DNA from 4 places in the Mesorhizobium sp. M1227 genome. Region 3 is predicted to be linked to each of the others. Evidence: predicted binding sites of a transcription regulator. Region 3 holds the regulator's gene; each other region holds the start of a gene.
The links. Region 3 encodes PhoB, which activates phosphate uptake and scavenging genes when phosphate is short. Its sites were predicted from a motif close to TGTCATNNANCTGTCAT; they were not measured.

Region 1 (4,608 bases), on a different contig from region 3:
GGCTTCCTCCTCGCCTGCGCGCTGCTCCGGTTCGGCGACATCGCCGCCGGCGGCGAGCTCGGGATCGAGCAGGCGGTGGGTGTAGTCGAAAGTCGGGCCGAGCAGCTGGCCGCCGGGCAGGTCCTTGTAGGTCGCCGACACCCGTCGCTCGACCAGCATCGTGCCGGTGTCGATCGCCCTTGTGTAGCCGAAACGCGGCAGCGTCGTGCGATAGGCGCGAACCAGGAAGATCGCCTCGATCATGTCGCCGCGCGCCTGGACGATGGCGAGTGCCGCCAATTCCCGGTCGTAGAGCGAACCTTCGCTCATCACCCGGTCGACGCCGAGCGCCAGCTGCTCGACGATCTGGTCTAGACGAAGTGCGGGCACCGAACGGTCGCCGCGCCGGCGGTCGGCGAGCAATTTGTGAGCATTGCGAATGGCCGTCTCGCCACCCTTTACCGCCACATACATGCTACGCCTCCATGATCTTGATGCGCGTCGTGCGCGGCAGGCAGGCAATTGCGTCGAACGTGGCGAGGATGATATCGACGCCACGCGGAAAACGCTGGTTGTTCTGCTTCCATTGCTCGACGAAATGGCGCGGCATTTGCGCCGGCGCGATCGTCGCCGTCTTCTCGATGCCCGGGCCTTCGAGCAGCAGCGGAGCGCCGGAGACGAGATCGCCGACCTCGAGGATCAGCGTCGTCGAACGATCGGGATAATCCTGGGTGCCTTGCGAAAACCCGTCGAGCGCCATCATCTCGGCCGGCGTGGCGATCAGCGCGAAATGCGCGTCGGCCGGGGTGTTGGCCAGCGGCGCGCCGGTATGGAAGCCAAGCCAGGATTTCACCGCCGACACCTGCAAAGCCGGGTCGAGCCAGAGCGGCGTGTCGTTGTCGCACAGCGCCAGCGCAACGGCGCCGGCGGTGGCCGACAGCGGCGCCGGTGGGTGGGCAAGGGCCGGCAAGGGCTGGACGCTGCCCGGCCGCGCCATCGCGTCCATGACGGCACGGAATACGGTCTGGGCATTGAATACCGGATCGGCGAAGCCGCCTTCAATGGATTGAGTGGCGATATCCATCAGTCTTCTCCGCGCACCATGGTGAAGAAATCGACCTTGGTCGCCGCCGTCTCGGCGCGGCGCTGTTCACGCGCCTTGGCCAGTGCCGCCTGCAAGGGCGCAACGATCCTGGTCTCGACCTCATTGCGGTGGGCCGGGTCCTGCCACAGCGCATCGGCGATTGCCGCCAGCCTTGCCTTCTGCTTGTCGCGGCCGAGCGCGTAGCAGTGGCCGACATGGCCGGACGCAAGCCGCACCGTGGCACGGGTGACCGTCGCCTCGCCGACATTGAAAGGGGCACCACCGCCGCCGATGCGGCCGCGTACCGTAACCAGGCCGGTTTCGGGGCCACGCAGAAGTTCCGCTTCGCAAGGCAGGCCGGCTTCGTCCCAGAGGCGGACGATGTCGTCGCCGGCCGATTGCGCCAGCGTCGCCATCACGGCCTTGCGCTCGGCCTGCTCTCGCGCTTCCCGTCCTCGCATGGCCGGTGCTCCTCGTCTGCCTTCATTTGTCTATTGATATAGACAACTATACAAATTATATCCATTATCTAGCGCGTGTCCATGACGGGCACGTGACACGGACCAAAAGATCGGCGCGAGGAATTGGGGCGGGAGATGATCGGACGAGCCAACAGCATCGAGCGGCGCAGCGGTGTCGCGCTGTGGCGGCAGATCGCCGACCAGATCCTGCATTCGATCGCCGCCGGCGATTTTCCCGAGAATGCCGCGCTGCCGCCGGAGATCGCGTTGGCCGGACGCTATGGCGTCAACCGCCACACGGTGCGTAGCGCTATCGCAGCGCTGGTGCAGGAGGGTGTGCTCAGGGCGGAGCAGGGGCGCGGCACCTTCGTGCTGTCGCGCAAGCGGCTGTCTTATCCGATCGGCGCCCGCACCCGCTTTTCCGAGGGATTGCAAGGACAGGCGTCCGAGCGGCATATCACCTTGCTCGCGTCATCGATCGAGCCGGCCAACCGTCGTGTCGCAGAGGGCTTAGGCCTTGCGACGGGGGCCGATGTGATACGCCTGGAAACGCGCGGCGAAGCCGATGGAATGCCGGTATCCCGCGCGGCCGGCTGGTTCGATGCCAGGCGCTTTGCCGGCATCGATGCCGCCATGGCGGAAACCGGTTCGATCACCGCATCGCTGGCACGTTTCGGCATCGACGACTATCTCAGGCAATCGACCGTGCTGTCGGCGCGCCATGCCGATGCCGCCGACCTTGCTGACCTCGACCTGCAGCCCGGCGCCATCGTGCTGGTGACGGTCGCCGTCAACGTCACGCCCGACGGTCAGCCGATACAGTTTTCGGAGTCGCGCTTCCCGGCCGAGCGGATCGAGCTCAAATTGTCGGCGCTCTGAGATGCGGCAGCCCTGGCATCATCCGACCTGAATGACGGCCTTGATCAGGCCGGACTTCTCATGCGCCCAGCGGGCGAGGTCGTGCGGCGTCTCGCCAAGCTTGGTGCGGTGGGTGACCAGCTTTGCCAGCGGCAGCGCGCCGTTGCGGATCGAGGCGGCGACATGGTCGAAATCGGCACGCAGGGCGTTGCGGCTGCCGATCAGCATCATCTCGCGCTTGTGGAATTCGGGATCGGAAAAGGCGATGTCGTCCTTGACGACGCTGACCAGGACCAGCGCCCCGCCGTGCGCGACATGGGCGAAGGCCGACTGCACCGACCGGGTGTTGCCGGTGGCATCGAAAACCACGTCGAAGCCGTCGCCGCCGGTTGCTTCCCGCACCAGGTCGGCAGCAGCGCCCTGCGAGCCGTCGAGGGTCGCGAAGCCGAGTTCGCTTTCGGCGAAACCCAGCCTCTCCGCACTCATGTCGAGCAGCATCACGTCTAGCCCGGCGATGCGGGCGAACAGCGCCGTGCCGAGCCCGATCGGGCCTGCGCCGATGACCAGCGTGCGCGCACCTGGATCAGCCAGCGAGCGCCGCACGGCATGGGCGCCGATCGCCAGGAATTCGACGGCGGCGGCATCGGCCAGCGACAGGCCGTTTGCCGGATAAAGATTTTGCGCCGGCACCAGGATCTGCTCGCACATGGCGCCGTCGCGGTGGACGCCGAGCACCTCGATCCTGACGCAGCAATTCGGCTTGCCTTGCCGGCAGGCGATGCATTTGCCGCAGGCGAGATAGGGATTGACGACCACCGCTTCGCCGACGGCGAGATCGATGTCCTCGCCAACCTCGATCACGGTGCCGGAAACCTCGTGGCCCATGATGCGGGGATAGGCGAGGAACGGGTGCTTGCCTTCGAAGATGTGATAGTCGGTGCCGCAGATGCCGACATGGCTGACGGCGACCAGCGCCCAGCCGGCGGGGGGCGCGCCAGGCGCCGGACGATCTTCGAGGACAAGTTCGCCGGGCGAGCGGCAGACGACGGCTTTCATGCTTCAATCCAGTCGGTTCATGGCACCGCCGGCCCTGCTGTCGCGAGGCCGGCGGTTGTTGGGAGGCAGTCTATTTGCCGCGGCGGCGCAGCCCGTCGAAATAGACGATGACGATGATCAGCACGCCGGTGATGATGCGCTGCCAGAAGGCGTTGACGTTGAGCAGATTGGCGCCGTTGTTGATGGTGGCAAGGATGAAGGCGCCGAGCAGCGGTCCGTGCACGGAGCCGACAGCGCCGAACAGGGAGGTGCCGCCGATCACCGAGGAGGCAATCGCCTGCAATTCCCAGCCCTCGGCCTGCGTCGGATTGCCGATGCCGATGCGCGAGGCAAGCAGCACGCCGACGAAGGCCGCGCACAGGCCCGACAGCGTGTAGGCCATGTAGATGGTGCGCTGGACGTTGACGCCTGACAGGCGCGACGCCTCGGCGTTGGAGCCGACCGAGAACAGATAGCGGCCCCAGCGGCTGTGGTGCAGGAAGATGTAGGCTGGGATGCCGACCAGGATCACCATCCAGAACAGATTGGGGACGCCGGCGAAGGAACTGCGCGAGAACGTCTGGAAGGCGTCGTTGTTGATCGAGATCGAGTTGCCGTTGGTCATCAACAGACCAATGCCGCGCAGCGAGGTCAGCGTCGCCAGGGTGATGATGAAGGGCGGCAGGCCCATCTTGACGATGCCGAACCCATGGAACATGCCGATGGCGACGCCGACCAGCAAGGTGATCAGGATGGCGAGGAAAACCGGTGTCCCGGCGTTGATCAGCATCGCGACGATGACAGTGGCGAAGCCGACCACGGCGCCGACGGAAAGATCGATGCCGCCGGTGATGATGACGAAGGTCTGGCCGACCGCCAGGATGGCGATCATCGACCCTTGCCGCAACAGGTTCGAGATGTTGTTGGCCGAGGCGAAGCTCGGCGTCGCCACCGACAGGATGATCCATAAAAGAACCAGCAGCGCCAGCAGTGTCAGCCCGAACAGGGCGTTGTAGTTGCGTTTCGGCCTTTCGGCAGCGATCGCCTCGGTGCTCATATCTTCCCTCCCGGTCTTTCTTGTTTCTCGGCCAGCGCCTGGGTGAGGATCTCCTCGTGGTCAGCGGTACGAAAGCCGTGCGTGGCCACCAGCTTGCCGCGCCGGAACACGTGCAGCGTGTCCGCGAGTTCATA
Region 2 (4,608 bases), on a different contig from region 3:
AGAAGACCGAGGCTGCCGCGGAGCCAAGGGAAGGTGGCGTCGACGGCGACTATGAAGCGCTTGTGCGGCTTCTGAAGGAAAACGAAGAGCTGAAGGATCGCGCGCTACGCGTCGCGGCCGACATGGAGAACTTGCGTCGCCGCACCGCCCGCGACGTCCACGACGCGCGCGCCTATGCAGTCGCCAACTTTGCCCGCGACATGCTTTCGGTGTCAGACAATCTGCGCCGTGCGCTGGATGCCATCCCGGAGGAGGCCAAGGCTTCGGGCGATGCCGGCTTCAAGGCGCTGATCGACGGCGTCGAGATCACCGAGCGCGCCATGCTGTCGGCGCTGGAACGCCACGGCGTGAAGAAGCTCGAGCCCGAGGGCGAGAAATTCGATCCGAATTTCCACCAGGCGATGTTCGAGGTGCCCAATCCCGACGTACCGGCCAACACGGTCGTGCAGGTCGTGCAGCCCGGCTATTCGATCGGCGAGCGTGTTCTGCGGCCGGCCATGGTCGGCGTCGCCAAGGGCGGCCCCAAGCATGTGGCGAGCGAAGCGCCGGTGGAGCCGGGGCCGGTCAACGAGCAGGCTGAGAAAGATGCGTAAGTTAGGGGAGTAGGGGAATAGGGCAGTACGGGAGTAGGGCAGTACGGGAGTAGGGAATAGCGCTACGTCGGGTAAAGTAGAGCAATTGCCTACTCGGGCCCTTGCCTTCTCTCCGCCTACTCCCCTACTGCCCTATTCAGGCCGCAAACCGCTGCGCTTCTCCGCCATAATAATTGACGTAGCGGGCACCGATCTCCTTGACCGGCATCACCACGAACACGTCGACCGTCGAGAATTCACGATCAATGACGCAACCGTCGCCGATGCGCGCGCCGACGCGCAGATAGCCCTTGACCAGCGGCGGCATCGCCGCGATCGCCGCCTTGGTGTTGACGGCCTCGATCGGCATCAGATCCATGGAACAATAGCGCCCGGCGACGGCGCGCACGTCCCAGGATGAATTCGTCCGGCAGTGGTGGGCAAGATAGGTCAGCGCCTCGGCATGTGCCGCAGGCACGGTGCCGTGGAACGACGCGCAGCCGGTCATCACGCCGATGCCGTAATGGTTGATGTAGGCCCAGATGCCTTGCCACAGCGCCTCGATGGTGCGCTTCGAGCGGTATTCCGGCAGAACGCAGGAGCGGCCGAGCTCGAGGAAGCGCTGGCCGGGATGCCGCGCGATGAGCTTGGTCAGCTCGAATTCACCTTCGGAATAGAAGCCGCCGGCGGCCGCGGCAATCTCCTGCCGCAGCAGGCGGTAGGTGCCGACGATGCGGCGATGCTCGGGGCCGGAAAGCGAAGTATCGAAGACCAGCAGATGATCGCAGAGGGGATCGAAGCGATCGGCATCGCGGCGGTCCTGCATCTGGAACAGGTCCTTCCTGGCACCAAGCTCGTCGTAGAACACCCGGTAGCGCACTTCCTGCGCGGCAGCGATCTCGGCCTCGTTGCGGGCGAGCCGCACTTCGAGATTGCCGATGCGGCCGAGCGATGCGCCTTTTATGACGGCATCGGCGTTCCGGCCGACGAGCAAAGGCCCGCTGGCGTTCGGCCGAGCATCACATTCCGGCATGACTGTATGCACGAGTGATTCTCCTTCGAGCCATCCCTCTTGGCACGGGGATACGGTGTAGGTGCAACAGGATTGTGACAGTACCGTGATACGGCTCTGCGGGCAATACTTCGTCGGCTGGGTAATCTATCAACCGTCTATGTTGTGCCTCAGGCGGCCGCTTGCCCTTCGACCGCATGAACCAGGGCATCGGGGTCGAGCGGCTTGGTGACGAAGCCGCTGGCACCGTGAGCGAGCACGGCGTGGCGGGTCTTTTCCTGGCTGTCGGCCGACAGCACCATGATCGGCACTGGCGGCACCGCGGTCTCCTCCTCATGGCGGCGGATGGCGGCGATGGCGTCCAGGCCGTCCATGACAGGCATATGCAAGTCCATCAGCACCACGTCGTAACGGTGCTTGTGGCCGGTGCTGATGACCGCCTCGACGGCGGCCTTGCCGTTGCCGACCACTTTCACGCGATGCCCGGCCTTCAGCAGCGTGGCGCGGGCCAGCATGGCGTTGATGTCGTTGTCCTCGGCGATCAGCACCGACAGGCCCTGCTGGCGGGCGCCAATGGCGTGCCCCGCCTGCGCGCCGCGCCTTTGCAGTTGCGGCTCGGCGATGACCGGCGCGTGGCTGGTCAAAAGCACGCGCAGCAATGTCTCGCCGCGCACCGGCCTCGCAAGGAAGGTGGCGTAACCATTGGCACGGAACTCGCCAAGCATGCCACGGTCGGTCGGTGCGATCAGCGTCACTGCCTCGCAATCGGCAAATCCGCTCTGGCGCAGGCGCCTGAGCAGCCTGCCGTCGCTTTGCTCCATGGCAGCATCGATCAGCAGCACGTCGCAGCTCTCGGCGAAAGGGGTGGCCTGGGCTGCGGCGGTGGCCAGATCGACCGTGCCGCCATTGGCGCGAATGGTGCGGGCGAGGGCTTCGGCCTCGACCAGGTTCTTCGACACGATCACGGCATGCCGGCCCGACAGCGCGTCCTGGCGGATCTGCGGCGCCTCGACGGCGGAAATAGCGGGAATCTCGAAGACGAATTCGGACCCCTGGCCAAGCCGGCTCGACACAGAGATAGTGCCGCCCATGGCGGTCACCAGGCGCTTGGAAATGGCGAGACCGAGGCCGGCACCGCCATGCGCACGGGTCGAGGTGCCGTCAGCCTGTTCGAAGTCCGCGAATATGCGCTCCATGTCCTCCTCGCGCAGACCGGGGCCGGTGTCGGTGATGGTGAAGCGGATGCGGTCGGTGGTTTCGGTGCGGACGCGGGCGATGCTTGCCAGGACGCCGCCGCTGTCGGTGAACTTGACGGCGTTGCCGATGAGATTGAGCAGCACCTGCCTGACCCTGCCGGGGTCGGCGGTGATCAGCTGCGGCACGTCGGGTTCGACATGACAGCCGAGGCCGATATCCTTGGCAAAAGCCCGCGCCGCCAAAAGCTCGATGACATTGTCGGCGATCTCGCGCACCGACATCGGCTGCGGTTCGGGATCGAAGCGGCCGGCCTCGATCTTGGAGTAGTCGAGCAGGTCCTCGATCAGCGCCAGCAGCGCGCTGGCCGAGGTCGAGATGGCGCCGACATAGGTCCGCTGCTCGGGCGAAAGGCTGGTGTCGGCGAGAAGCCGGGCCATGCCCATGATGCCGTTCATCGGCGTGCGGATCTCGTGGCTGACGGTGGCGAGGAAGCGCGATTTGGCCTGGCTCGCATATTCGGCCCGCTCGCGGGCGGTGATCAGCGAGGATTCGGCGCGCTTGCGAGCGGTGATGTCGCGGGCGATGGCGCGATGCGAAACGGCGCCGCTGTCCTTGTCGCGCACCGACAGCTCGATCCAAGAGAACCAGCGTGGGCCGTCCGGCGTGCGAATGGCGACGTCGGTGGAACTCAGGCATTCATGGTCGGAAAACGCGGCGTCGGGGACGATGCCGACATCGATGCCTAGTTCGGCCAGGGTCTTGCCGGCAAGGTCGCGCTGGTCGGTTTCGACAAGGTCGGCGAAAACCTTGTTGGCGTAGACAATGTGGCCGTCGCGGTCACGATGGACGACGAGATCGCCGAGTGCATCGATCAGCCCGAGAAAGCGCTCCTCGCTCTCCTGCATCTCCCACATGCGGTCGGCCAGCGTCTCTATTTCGGCGCGGCTGCGGGCGGTCGTGGCATCGAGCAGGGCCACCGCGCGGCGCTCGGTGCGCCTGTTGCGCAGATGCATGGCGAGCCCGGCGATGGCTGTCGCCAAAAGGCCGATAGTGATGAAGATCGGCGCCCCGGTCAGATGCGAAAAGCCTGCCAGCACGACAATGGCGACGAGCGTCAGGAAGGGCAGGCCTTCGCGGTTGGAGGCCGGCAGTTCCGGCGCCAGCGGTGGCGCGGCGACAAGCTGCCGTCCTGGCGCCGCGGGGGCCGTCCCGTCGGCCCGTTCGGCTGGTTCCGCCTCTCTGATGCCGGGTTCCGCAATCATACGGAAATCCTGCCAGACAGAGCTTATCGAAGGTTGTGGTTGATCGCTCGAATTTTACCGGTCGCGCTCTTTTTTTCCCTTGGGGGCTCACATATCCACCACCACGCGGCCGCGGATCTTACCCTCGACGATGTCATGCGCGGCGCCGATGATGCCGTCGAAGCCGATGCTCGTCGAAAGGCTGGCAAGCTTTGCGTGGTCGAGATCGGCGCCGATACGGCGCCAGGCCTCGAGGCGGACCGCCTTCGGCGCCATCACCGAATCGATGCCGAGCAGCGAGACGCCGCGCAGGATGAAGGGCGCGACGCTTGCCGGCAGGTCCATGCCGCCGGCGAGGCCGCAAGCGGCAACGGCGCCGCCATAGGAGGTCATCGATAGAACGTTGGCCAGCGTGTGGCTGCCGACCGCATCGACGCCGCCGGCCCAGCGTTCCTTGGCGAGCGGTTTTGCGGGCTGGGCAAGCTCGTCGCGTGAAATCACTTCCGCGGCGCCGAGGTCGATCAGATAGGGGCTTTCGGCAGCACGGCCGGTCGAGGCGATGACGTGATAGCCGAGGCTGGACAGG
Region 3 (4,608 bases):
CGCGGCGACGACGCCGCCGGCAGTGCCGTCATTGGCCGCGACCACGGCATCGACCTTGTTGTCGTTGGCGGTCAGGAACTGTTCCATGTTCTTCTGAGCGTTGGCCGGCAGCCAGCCGTCGGTATAGGCCTCGCCAACATTCTTGATCTTGCCGCTGTCTATTGCCGCCTTCAGCACCTCCATCGAACCGGCAAACAGGAAATCGGCATTCGGATCGGAACCCGAACCCTTGATGAAGACGTAGTTGCCTTCCGGCTTCACCTTGAAGACTTCCCGGGCCTGCATGCGGCCGACTTCCTTGTTGTCGAAGGTCAGGTAAAAGACGTCCTTGTTCTCGATCAGCCGGTCGTAGCCGACAACCGGAATACCTTCGTCCAGCGCCTTTTGCACGGCCGGCCCGATGGCCGAGGCGTCCTGCGCCAGGATGATCAGTGCGTTGGCGCCCTGCGAGATCAGGCTCTCGACGTCGGTGAGCTGCTTGCCGGGGTTGGACTGTGCGTCGGCGGAAATATACTTGTCGCCTGCGGCCTCGATGGCCGCCTTCATTGCGGCCTCGTCGGTCTTCCAGCGCTCTTCCTGGAAGTTCGACCAGGAAACGCCGATGACCTTGTCTTTAGCCTGCGCCACTGACGCCAGCGCCAGCGTCATGGCGACACCCGCCAGAATGGCGGTCGTGAATTTCTTCATCATATCCTCCCTGCGCCGCGTACGGCGTGATCAATTGGCTCAAAGACCAGCTTAGAAGCTCTAATTTTTTCGAGCCTCGAAAAAATACTGGCCCGATCTCCGGCTGCTGTCAACATCGATTCTGATGGATTTTGATGACTCTGCGAGTTTTTTCGAGCGTCGGAATAAACGATGACAGCGCCACCTGCATCTGACACTATTTGCCTCATCCGACACTATTTGTCGGACATTACCGACGGCTTCCGGTTCATGAGCGGCCGCGGCAACCGGGAGGAAAGCAAAACAATGTCGGTCGGAATCCGCCATGACGATTTGCGCCGGCGCAACCGGGCGATGGTGATCTCGGCGGTGCGCCGGGCCGGCCAGCCATCGCGTACTGAGATCGCAGCTACCACCGGCCTCAGTCATTCGACCATATCGGCGATTTCTTCCGACCTGATACGGGAAGGCATCCTCGCCGAGAGCAAGCCAAGTGAGCCCGTTTCGTTGAAACGCGGTCGTCCGCAAGTCGGCCTCGCCCTCAACCCGGAAGCGGCGGCGGTGCTGACCGTGGTGTTGTCGCTGAATTTCCTTTCGGCCGCCATTATCGACTATACGGGACAGGTGGTCGCCGAGGAACAGCGCCGGCTGGACACGCTGACTATGCCGCGCGACGAGCTGATCCGTGAATGCATGGCCATCGTCCGGCGCCGGCTGCAGGATCCAGATCTTGACGTCCGCAGTGTCGCCCGCATCGCCCTGGCGATTCAGGGCATTACCGACTCCCCTGCACGCGCCATGCTGTGGTCGCCGATCACGCCGCAGACCGACATCGCCTTTGCCGATATGCTGGAGGACGAATTCGGCATCCCGGCAACGGTGGAGAACGACTGCAACATGATGGCGGTGGCTTTGCGCTGGCGCAATCCGGATCGCTATCGCGATGACTTCATCGCCATCCTGCTTTCGCATGGCATCGGCATGGGGCTGGTGCTGAAGGGCGAACTGTTCACCGGGACGCATTCCTCGGGCGGCGAATTTGGCCACATGATCCATCGTCCGGGCGGCGCGCTCTGCCGTTGCGGGCGGCGCGGCTGCATCGAGGCGTATGCCGGCAACTACGCCATCTGGCGCAACGCCAGGCAGATGAGCGAAGACAGCGAACCGGTCGCCGATGTCAGCGACGCCGACATGCGCGCACTGGCGGCCCGGGCGCGCGAGAAAGATGGGCCGGAACGCGAGGCCTACCGCAAGGCCGGCGAAGCGCTGGGTTTCGGTCTCGGCTCGCTGTTCGCGCTGATCGATCCGGCACCGGTCGCGATGGTCGGCGCCAGTGCCGCCGCCTTCGATCTGATCGAGCCGGCCTTGCGGAAGGCAATCGCCCAGACCGCCGGCGGCCAGCATTCAGGCTCGATCTCCTTCGATACAGAGCCGAACGAATTGCCTCTGATCCGCGAAGGCTGCGCGATGCGGGCGTTAAGCTTCGTCGACCAGGAGATTTTCGCGCCGGGCGCGCAAATGAGGCCCAGCGTCAGAAAGAACGTAGCCTGACCAGGCGGGTCAATCTTCCCTGATCGCATAGCCGGCGCCGCGGATGGTGCGGATGACATCCGGCATCCGGCCGTTGTTGACGGCTTTGCGCAGCCGCCCGACATGCACGTCGACGGTGCGTTCGTCGATGTAGATTGTCTCCCCCCAGACATTATCGAGTAACTGGCTGCGCGAGAAGACACGGCCCGGATGCCGCATCATGAACTCGAGCAGCCGGAATTCGGTCGGCCCGAGCCTGATTTCGCTCTTCTTGCGATAGACCCTGTGCGATTCGCGATCGAGCACGATGTCGCCGACCTTCAGCACGCTGGACAGCACTTCCGGCTTGGCGCGCCGCAGCAGCGCCTTGACCCTGGCCATGAATTCCGGTGTCGAAAACGGCTTGACCAGATAGTCGTCGGCGCCGGTCGAAAGACCGCGCACCCGGTCGCTCTCCTCGCCGCGCGCGGTCAGCATGATGATCGGCAGCCGCTCGGTTTCGGGGCGCACCCGCAACCGACGACAGAGCTCGATGCCGGAAACCGCTGGTATCATCCAGTCGAGCACCAAAAGGTCGGGCACATTCTCCTGCAAACGGATCTCGGCTTCGTCGCCGCGTGTCACCACCTCGACCTGGTAGCCTTCGGATTCGAGATTGTAGCGGAGCAGCACACCCAACGGCTCCTCGTCCTCCACCACCATTATGCGTGGTGCGATCATCGGCTGGGCACCCCCATCATGTCACCGGTGCGGACATTGTCGTTTCGTCCTGCTTCGGACGATTGACCGGCAATTGCTCGCCGGTCAGCACATAATACGCATTTTCGGCGATGTTGGTGACATGGTCGCCGATCCGCTCCAGATTCTTGGCGCAGAACAGCAGGTGCGTGCAAGCGGTGATGTTGCGCGGATCTTCCATCATGTAGGTCAACAGCTCGCGGAACACGGACGTGTATTTAACGTCGATGCGCTCGTCGGCGGCACGAAGCTTGGCCAACGCGGCCGCATCGCCTGCAGCATATTCCTCGATGACACCCTGCACCTGGATGAGAACCAGCTGCGCCATCGCGTCGATGGAATGCGACAGGTCCCGCGGCGTGGCGCTGAGGCCGACGGCACTCACGCGCTTGGCGATATTCTTGGCAAGGTCGCCGATGCGTTCGAGGTCGCCCGCCATGCGGATCGCTCCGACCACATGGCGAAGATCGTGGGCCATCGGCTGGCGTTTGGCGATCAGGGTGATGGCGCGGTCGTCCAGTTCGCGTTGACGCGCATCCATGATGGCGTCGTCGGAAACGACGCGTTGCGCCAGCACGTTGTCGGAATTCAACAGGGCCTTGGTCGCCCCGCCGACCATCGAACCGGCGAGGTCGGCCATGTCGCGGATCAGCTTGCTGATCTGCTCGAGATCCTCGTCGAAAGAAGCGACTGTGTGTTCGCCCATGGTCCTGTCCTCATATGCATGATCGGAACGGCTCAGCCGAAGCGGCCAGTGATGTAGTCCTGCGTGCGCTTCTCGCGGGGCGACGTGAAGATCTTCTCGGTCCGGTCGAACTCGACCAGTTCACCCAGATACATGAAGGCCGTCTGGCGCGACACGCGCGCCGCCTGCTGCATGTTGTGGGTGACGATGACGATCGTGTAGTCGGCTTGCAATTCGTCGATCAGTTCCTCGATCTTGGCCGTCGACAGCGGGTCGAGCGCCGAAGCCGGTTCGTCGAGCAGAATGACTTCCGGCTTCACCGCCACGGTGCGGGCGATACAGAGCCGCTGCTGCTGGCCGCCGGACAGGCTCAAGCCGCTGGCGTTGAGCTTGTCCTTGACCTCGCTCCACAGCGCGGCGCGCTTCAACGCCTGTTCGACGCGGCCGTCCATCTCGGACTTGCCGAGGTTCTCGTAGAGCCTGACGCCGAAGGCGATGTTCTCGTAGATCGACATCGGGAACGGCGTCGGCTTCTGGAACACCATGCCGATCTTGGTCCTGAGGAGGTTGAGATCCTGCGACCGGTCGAGAATGTTCTTGCCGTCGAGCAGCACCTGGCCCTCGGCCGTCTGTTTTGGGTAGAGCTCATAGATGCGGTTGAACACACGCAGCAGCGTCGATTTCCCGCAGCCCGAAGGGCCGATGAAGGCCGTGACGCTGCGCTCGGGCAGCGACAGGCTGATGTCCTTCAGCGCCTTGCTCTGGCCGTAGTAGAAGTTGAGATTCTTGACCTCGATCTTCGTCTTCTCGGTGACCGTTTCGGTCATCGTCATGTCTGGGGACAACATCTGTGTCATCTGTCCTCTCTGCGTCCGGTAAGGCTGCGGGCGAGGATGCTCAAGCCCAGAACCGTCAGGGTGATTATGAGTGCGCCGGTCCACGCCAGTTGCTGCCATTCCTCGTAAGGGCTGAGAGCGAACTGGAAGATG
Region 4 (4,608 bases), on a different contig from region 3:
CGAGCAGGCCATGGATCTCGCCGGCGCCGACCGAAAACGACACTTCGCTCAGCGCCCGCACAGCCGGAAACTCTTTGGAAATGCCCTCGAATTGCAGCCGCGCTGACATTGCTTCGGTTCTCCAGGCAAGGTGCCGACCCAAGGCCGGCACCTGCCGGCCCTGCTCTACTGGCCCGCTGCCGCGTCCTCGAGCAGCGCCTTGCGCACGGCATCGCCGCCGCCGGAGTAACGGTCGGCATTGTCCTTGGTGATCAGCGCCTGCGGCGTGGCAACGACGCGCGGCAGCTTCTGCCCGGCCACCAGCCGCAGCGCAGATTCCAGCGCCACCTCGCCGGTCAGCACCGGGAATGAATCGACGGTGCCGGTCAGCTCGCCGGCGCGGATCGAGGCATAGGCGTCGGAGATGCCGTCGGTGCCGAAGACCGCAACCTTGTCCTGCAGCCCGGCAGCCTTGACCGCCTCGACGATGCCCAGCGCCATGCCGTCATTGTTGGCATAGAAGCCGATCAGGTCGGGGTGCTGTTGCAGGATGTTGGTGGCCGCGTCGTAGGAGGTCTGGCGATCCCAGTTACCGGGGACGCTGGCGACGACGTCGAACTTGCCGGCCTCGGTGATCGTGGTCTTGAAACCGTCGGTACGCTGGACGGCGGCGTAGACGCCGGCCTGGCCTTCGACGATGGCGACCTTGCCGCCGTCCGGCCGGTTCTTGATGAACCATTTGGCGACGCGCACGCCATTGTCGCGCTGGACATTACCGACATAATGCTCGGCCTGCGGAATAACAGCATCATTGACGTTGACCACCGGCACGTTGGCCGCCTTGGCCTGTTCCATGATCGGCTGCAGGTTGGAGTCGGTCTGCGGCGAGACGAGCAGCACGTTGTAGCCCTGTGTGACCAGGCCTTCGGCGATGGTGAGCTGACCGAGCTGGTCGCCCTCGCTCTGCGCCGCCTGGTAGACGACGGGCACGCCGATGCGGTCGCCGAACGACTTGTAGCCCTCTCCCAGCGAGCGCCAGTATTCATTGGTCAGCGTCTTTGAGACCGCACCCGCCTTGGTACCCTCGGGCAGCTTGGGGAACGCACCGAACCTGGCCTCGAGCTGCGACCAGTCGATGCGATCCTTCTCGGTGTCGGAATTGAGCGGCGCGAGGTCCGCGGAAAAAGCCGAGCCGATGGACAGCGCCATCAGGGCAGCGGCAGCGGTGGCAAGCAGAAATTTCATGGTCTTTCCTCCCTGGTTGAAAACGGTGATGGCGCCGGAGCTTCAGCTGTCCGGCCCGAGCATGGCTTCCTGGATGATGGCCTGCGAGGCGATCGCGTCCTGACGGCCGACGGCGGCTGACAGGCGGTTGTCCCCGTCCAGCCGATCGACGACGCGCAGCATGCGCTTGACGGTCGCGATGTTGACTTCGCATTCGTGGATCGGGTCGAGCCCGGTCATATCGGGAAACGTGTCGAAGTAGATGGCGCCGGCATAGCCGTCTCGACGGATCTGCCTGAGCAGCTCGATCGTTTGCAGCGTGTGCACGGCGCCGACCATCAGGCCGTCGTCGCGCTTGGCGTAGCCGTCGTTGAGATGCACGCCGAGCAGCTTGCTATGGCGCGCCACGAGTGCTGCGGCAAAGGCCGGCTGCTCGTCGGCATAGAGCACATGGGCGAAATCGAGCGTCACGCCGAGATTGGGCAGGCCGATCTCGCGGATCGCCAGCAATGTAGTCGCCGCATCTGGCATCAGGCTGTAGGAGCGCGGCTCGTTGGGTTTGTATTCAAGGCTGATTTGGCAGCCCGGATCATGCGCCGCAACTTCACGAATGCCATCGATTTCGTGTTGCCAGAGCGCTGCGTAGTCCACCTGGAAGGCATAGTCGAAGCCATCCTGCCCGAGCCACAAGGTCATCAGGCTGGCGCCCGCCTCGCGGGTGGCGTCGATGCCGGCCTTGGTCAGGTCGATGGCTTCGCGGCGAATGGCAGGATCCGGGTTGGTGAAGGCGCCGAGCTTGAAAGCCGGATTGGAATAGTAGCGCATGGCGAAACCATTGATGGAAAGCCCGATATCGCCGAGTTTGCGCGCTATTTCCGGAGGCTTTTCATCGACATGGTCGGGGAAGTTGAGGTCGAGATCGGTCAACTCCGCAACCTTCGCCGCACGTGCCGCCATTTGCAGCATGGACGGTTTGCCGACAAGATCGGGCCACTCGGACTGTGGCCGCGAGGCAAAGGAATTGAGGCGGGTGGCGAAACGATAGGCAGTCATCGGGGACCTTCCATTGTCATAACTTTACATTAGAACGATTATTTGTAAAGTTGTTAATTGCTCGCTCGGCGACGACGAATTCGCCATACCCAGGCCAGTTGCGACCACGGGGGACAAGCAAGCGCGGCACTGTCACGCAAGTATCATGTTCGCGTCCTAGATCGCTTCTCCGAAGGCTTTCGCGGCATCCTCGATGCCACGCGGCGCTTTTTCAGATCCCGGCAGCTTTGTCTCAAAAGAGGATATCCATGAAAAACCTGCTCCGAACCGCGTCCCTCGCCGTCGCGCTGGCGATGTTCACCGCCTTGACCCCGGCCTTGGCAGAAAACGCCGCGACCGTCGGCGGCGTCGGCTTCGTCAACAAGGGCCTGGTCGGTGTCGGCCGCATCCCGGCCAGCCAGAAGGACAAGTTCGGCGAGACGTTTGGCTCCGGCTCGGGCATGTCGATCGACGCTGCCGGCTGGACACATGGCGCCGATGGCTATAAGGGCTCGTTATGGCTGTTGCCGGACCGCGGCTACAATGTCGTCGGTACCACCGATTACCGCCCGCGCCTCAACACGATCGCCCTCGAGTTCGCCCCGATCGCGCCGGGTGCAGTGCCGGCCACCGGCCAGGAACAATCGGGCCTCAAGGCGACGCTTGCCGACACCATGCTTTTGACCGACGACAAGGGCGCCGACGCAACCGGCCTCGATCCGCTCAACGGCGTGCGTGCCGCGACCGACGACATGCCGATCCTGCCCGAAGCCAACGGCAAGCTCGCGCTCGATAACGAAGCGATCGCACGGCTGCCCGACGGCACGATGTTCATCTCGGACGAATACGGTCCGAACATCTACCGCTTCTCCGCCGATGGGCGTCTGATGTCGGCAACGCAGCCGCCGGCGGCGCTTGTCCCGATGCGTCACGGGACGCCAAACTTTGCTTCCAACAATCCGGGACTTGGCGCGGCAGACCCGGATCCGAAGGATCCCGAAACCGGCCGTCAGAACAACCAGGGCCTCGAAGGCATGGCGCTGACGCCGGACGGGAAGTTCCTGATTGCCGTGCTGCAGTCGGCCCCAAGGCAGGATGGCGGCGATTCCGCCTCGACGCGTCAGAACACGCGCGCGCTGGTCTACGATGCCTCGGATCCCGGCCAGCTCAAGCTCGCGCATGAATATGTCGTGCCGCTGCCGGTGTTCACCGATGCCAAGGGCAAAACCAAGATCGCCGCGCAGAGCGAAATCGTGGCGCTGTCGGACAAGACCTTCCTGATGCTGGCGCGCGACAGCGGCAATGGCCAGGGGCTGAAGGGCGACACCTCGCTCCACCGCGAGATCAGCGTCGTCGATCTGTCTGCGGCAACCGATGTCGCCGGCACAGAATTCGACAAGGACAAGCCGCTGGCGCCCAAGGGTGAGCTCGATCCATCGGTGACGCCGGCCAAGCTGACGCCGCTCATTGACATCAACGACAAGACCGAGCTCGGCCGCTTCGGGCTGCACAATGGCGCGCCCAACGACCGCAACAACCTTTCGGAGAAGTGGGAGGCGATGTCGGTGGTGAGCGTCCTCGATCCGACACTGCCCGACGACTATTTCCTGTTCGTCGCCAATGACAATGACTTCCTCACGCAGGACGGCTTCCAGGTAGGCGCGGCCTACAAGGCCGAGGATGGCGCCGATGTCGACACCATGTTCCTGGTCTATCAGGTCACGCTCCCAGGCCTCGCCAAGAAGTAGCGGCACCCATACAGGCGGACGCGCGGAACGCGTCCGCCTGAGCTGGCGCGATTGAGCGGTCGTGCCCTTCAGTTGCGGCTCGCCCGCGCAAGGACGGTGTCCTGGTGCGTTGCAAAACCTGCGACTGACGATCCAGTCGAAGGCACTTACCTCAACATCTCCGCGTCCTTTGGCACGCCGGCATCGATCCGCTCGGCCGTCCTGTTCGACACGGCGGCGATCTTCCCGGCGGCCGACAGGTTCGGGCGCACGAAGACCGGCGCGACGCCGTCGACGCGGCTGTAGAGGTCGATAATGTCCTGATTCATGAAGCGCACACAGCCGGAGGAAGCGTTCTTCCCAATGGAATCCCACTCCGGCGTGCCGTGCAGCCTATACATCGTGTCCTTGCCGTCACGGAAGAGATACAGCGCGCGGGCACCAAGCGGGCTCTGCGGGCCGGGCGGCATGCCGTCCTTGTATTTCGCCAGTTCCGGCCGGCGTTGGATCATTTCCGGCGGCGGCGTCCAGACCGGCCACTTCTTCCTCGCCTGAACCACGGCGCTGCCGGTCCATCCGAAACCGGCCTTGCCGAGGCTGACGCCATAGCGAATTGCCTTGCCGCCGTCGCGCACCAAATAGAGGA

Region 1: phnF (phosphonate metabolism transcriptional regulator PhnF) is a predicted target of PhoB. The motif match lies at 1,606-1,622, and genes of this name have one in related genera.
Region 2: olsB (l-ornithine N(alpha)-acyltransferase) is a predicted target of PhoB. The motif match lies at 1,669-1,685, and genes of this name have one in related genera.
Region 4: NKH28_RS05935 (esterase-like activity of phytase family protein) is a predicted target of PhoB. The motif match lies at 2,387-2,403, and genes of this name have one in related genera.

The regions. Positions count from the first base shown of each region.
Region 1 covers NZ_JAMYLZ010000025.1:21,593-26,200, forward strand. The annotation lists gene NKH28_RS23945 (carbon-phosphorus lyase complex subunit) at 1-453, opposite strand, end outside; gene phnH (phosphonate C-P lyase system protein PhnH) at 455-1,063, opposite strand; gene phnG (phosphonate C-P lyase system protein PhnG) at 1,063-1,524, opposite strand; gene phnF (phosphonate metabolism transcriptional regulator PhnF) at 1,660-2,403, shown strand; gene NKH28_RS23965 (zinc-binding alcohol dehydrogenase family protein) at 2,422-3,438, opposite strand; gene NKH28_RS23970 (ABC transporter permease) at 3,509-4,474, opposite strand; gene NKH28_RS23975 (sugar ABC transporter ATP-binding protein) at 4,471-4,608, opposite strand, start outside.
Region 2 covers NZ_JAMYLZ010000025.1:82,137-86,744, forward strand. The annotation lists gene grpE (nucleotide exchange factor GrpE) at 1-593, shown strand, start outside; gene olsB (l-ornithine N(alpha)-acyltransferase) at 730-1,605, opposite strand; gene NKH28_RS24230 (response regulator) at 1,755-4,043, opposite strand; gene acuI (acrylyl-CoA reductase (NADPH)) at 4,131-4,608, opposite strand, start outside.
Region 3 covers NZ_JAMYLZ010000009.1:29,245-33,852, reverse strand. The annotation lists gene xylF (D-xylose ABC transporter substrate-binding protein) at 1-687, opposite strand, end outside; gene NKH28_RS13955 (ROK family protein) at 973-2,217, shown strand; gene phoB (phosphate regulon transcriptional regulator PhoB) at 2,227-2,916, opposite strand; gene phoU (phosphate signaling complex protein PhoU) at 2,933-3,640, opposite strand; gene pstB (phosphate ABC transporter ATP-binding protein PstB) at 3,673-4,476, opposite strand; gene pstA (phosphate ABC transporter permease PstA) at 4,473-4,608, opposite strand, start outside.
Region 4 covers NZ_JAMYLZ010000003.1:89,355-93,962, reverse strand. The annotation lists gene NKH28_RS05950 (sugar ABC transporter ATP-binding protein) at 1-109, opposite strand, end outside; gene NKH28_RS05945 (sugar ABC transporter substrate-binding protein) at 166-1,224, opposite strand; gene NKH28_RS05940 (TIM barrel protein) at 1,267-2,256, opposite strand; gene NKH28_RS05935 (esterase-like activity of phytase family protein) at 2,505-3,983, shown strand; gene NKH28_RS05930 (L,D-transpeptidase) at 4,130-4,608, opposite strand, start outside.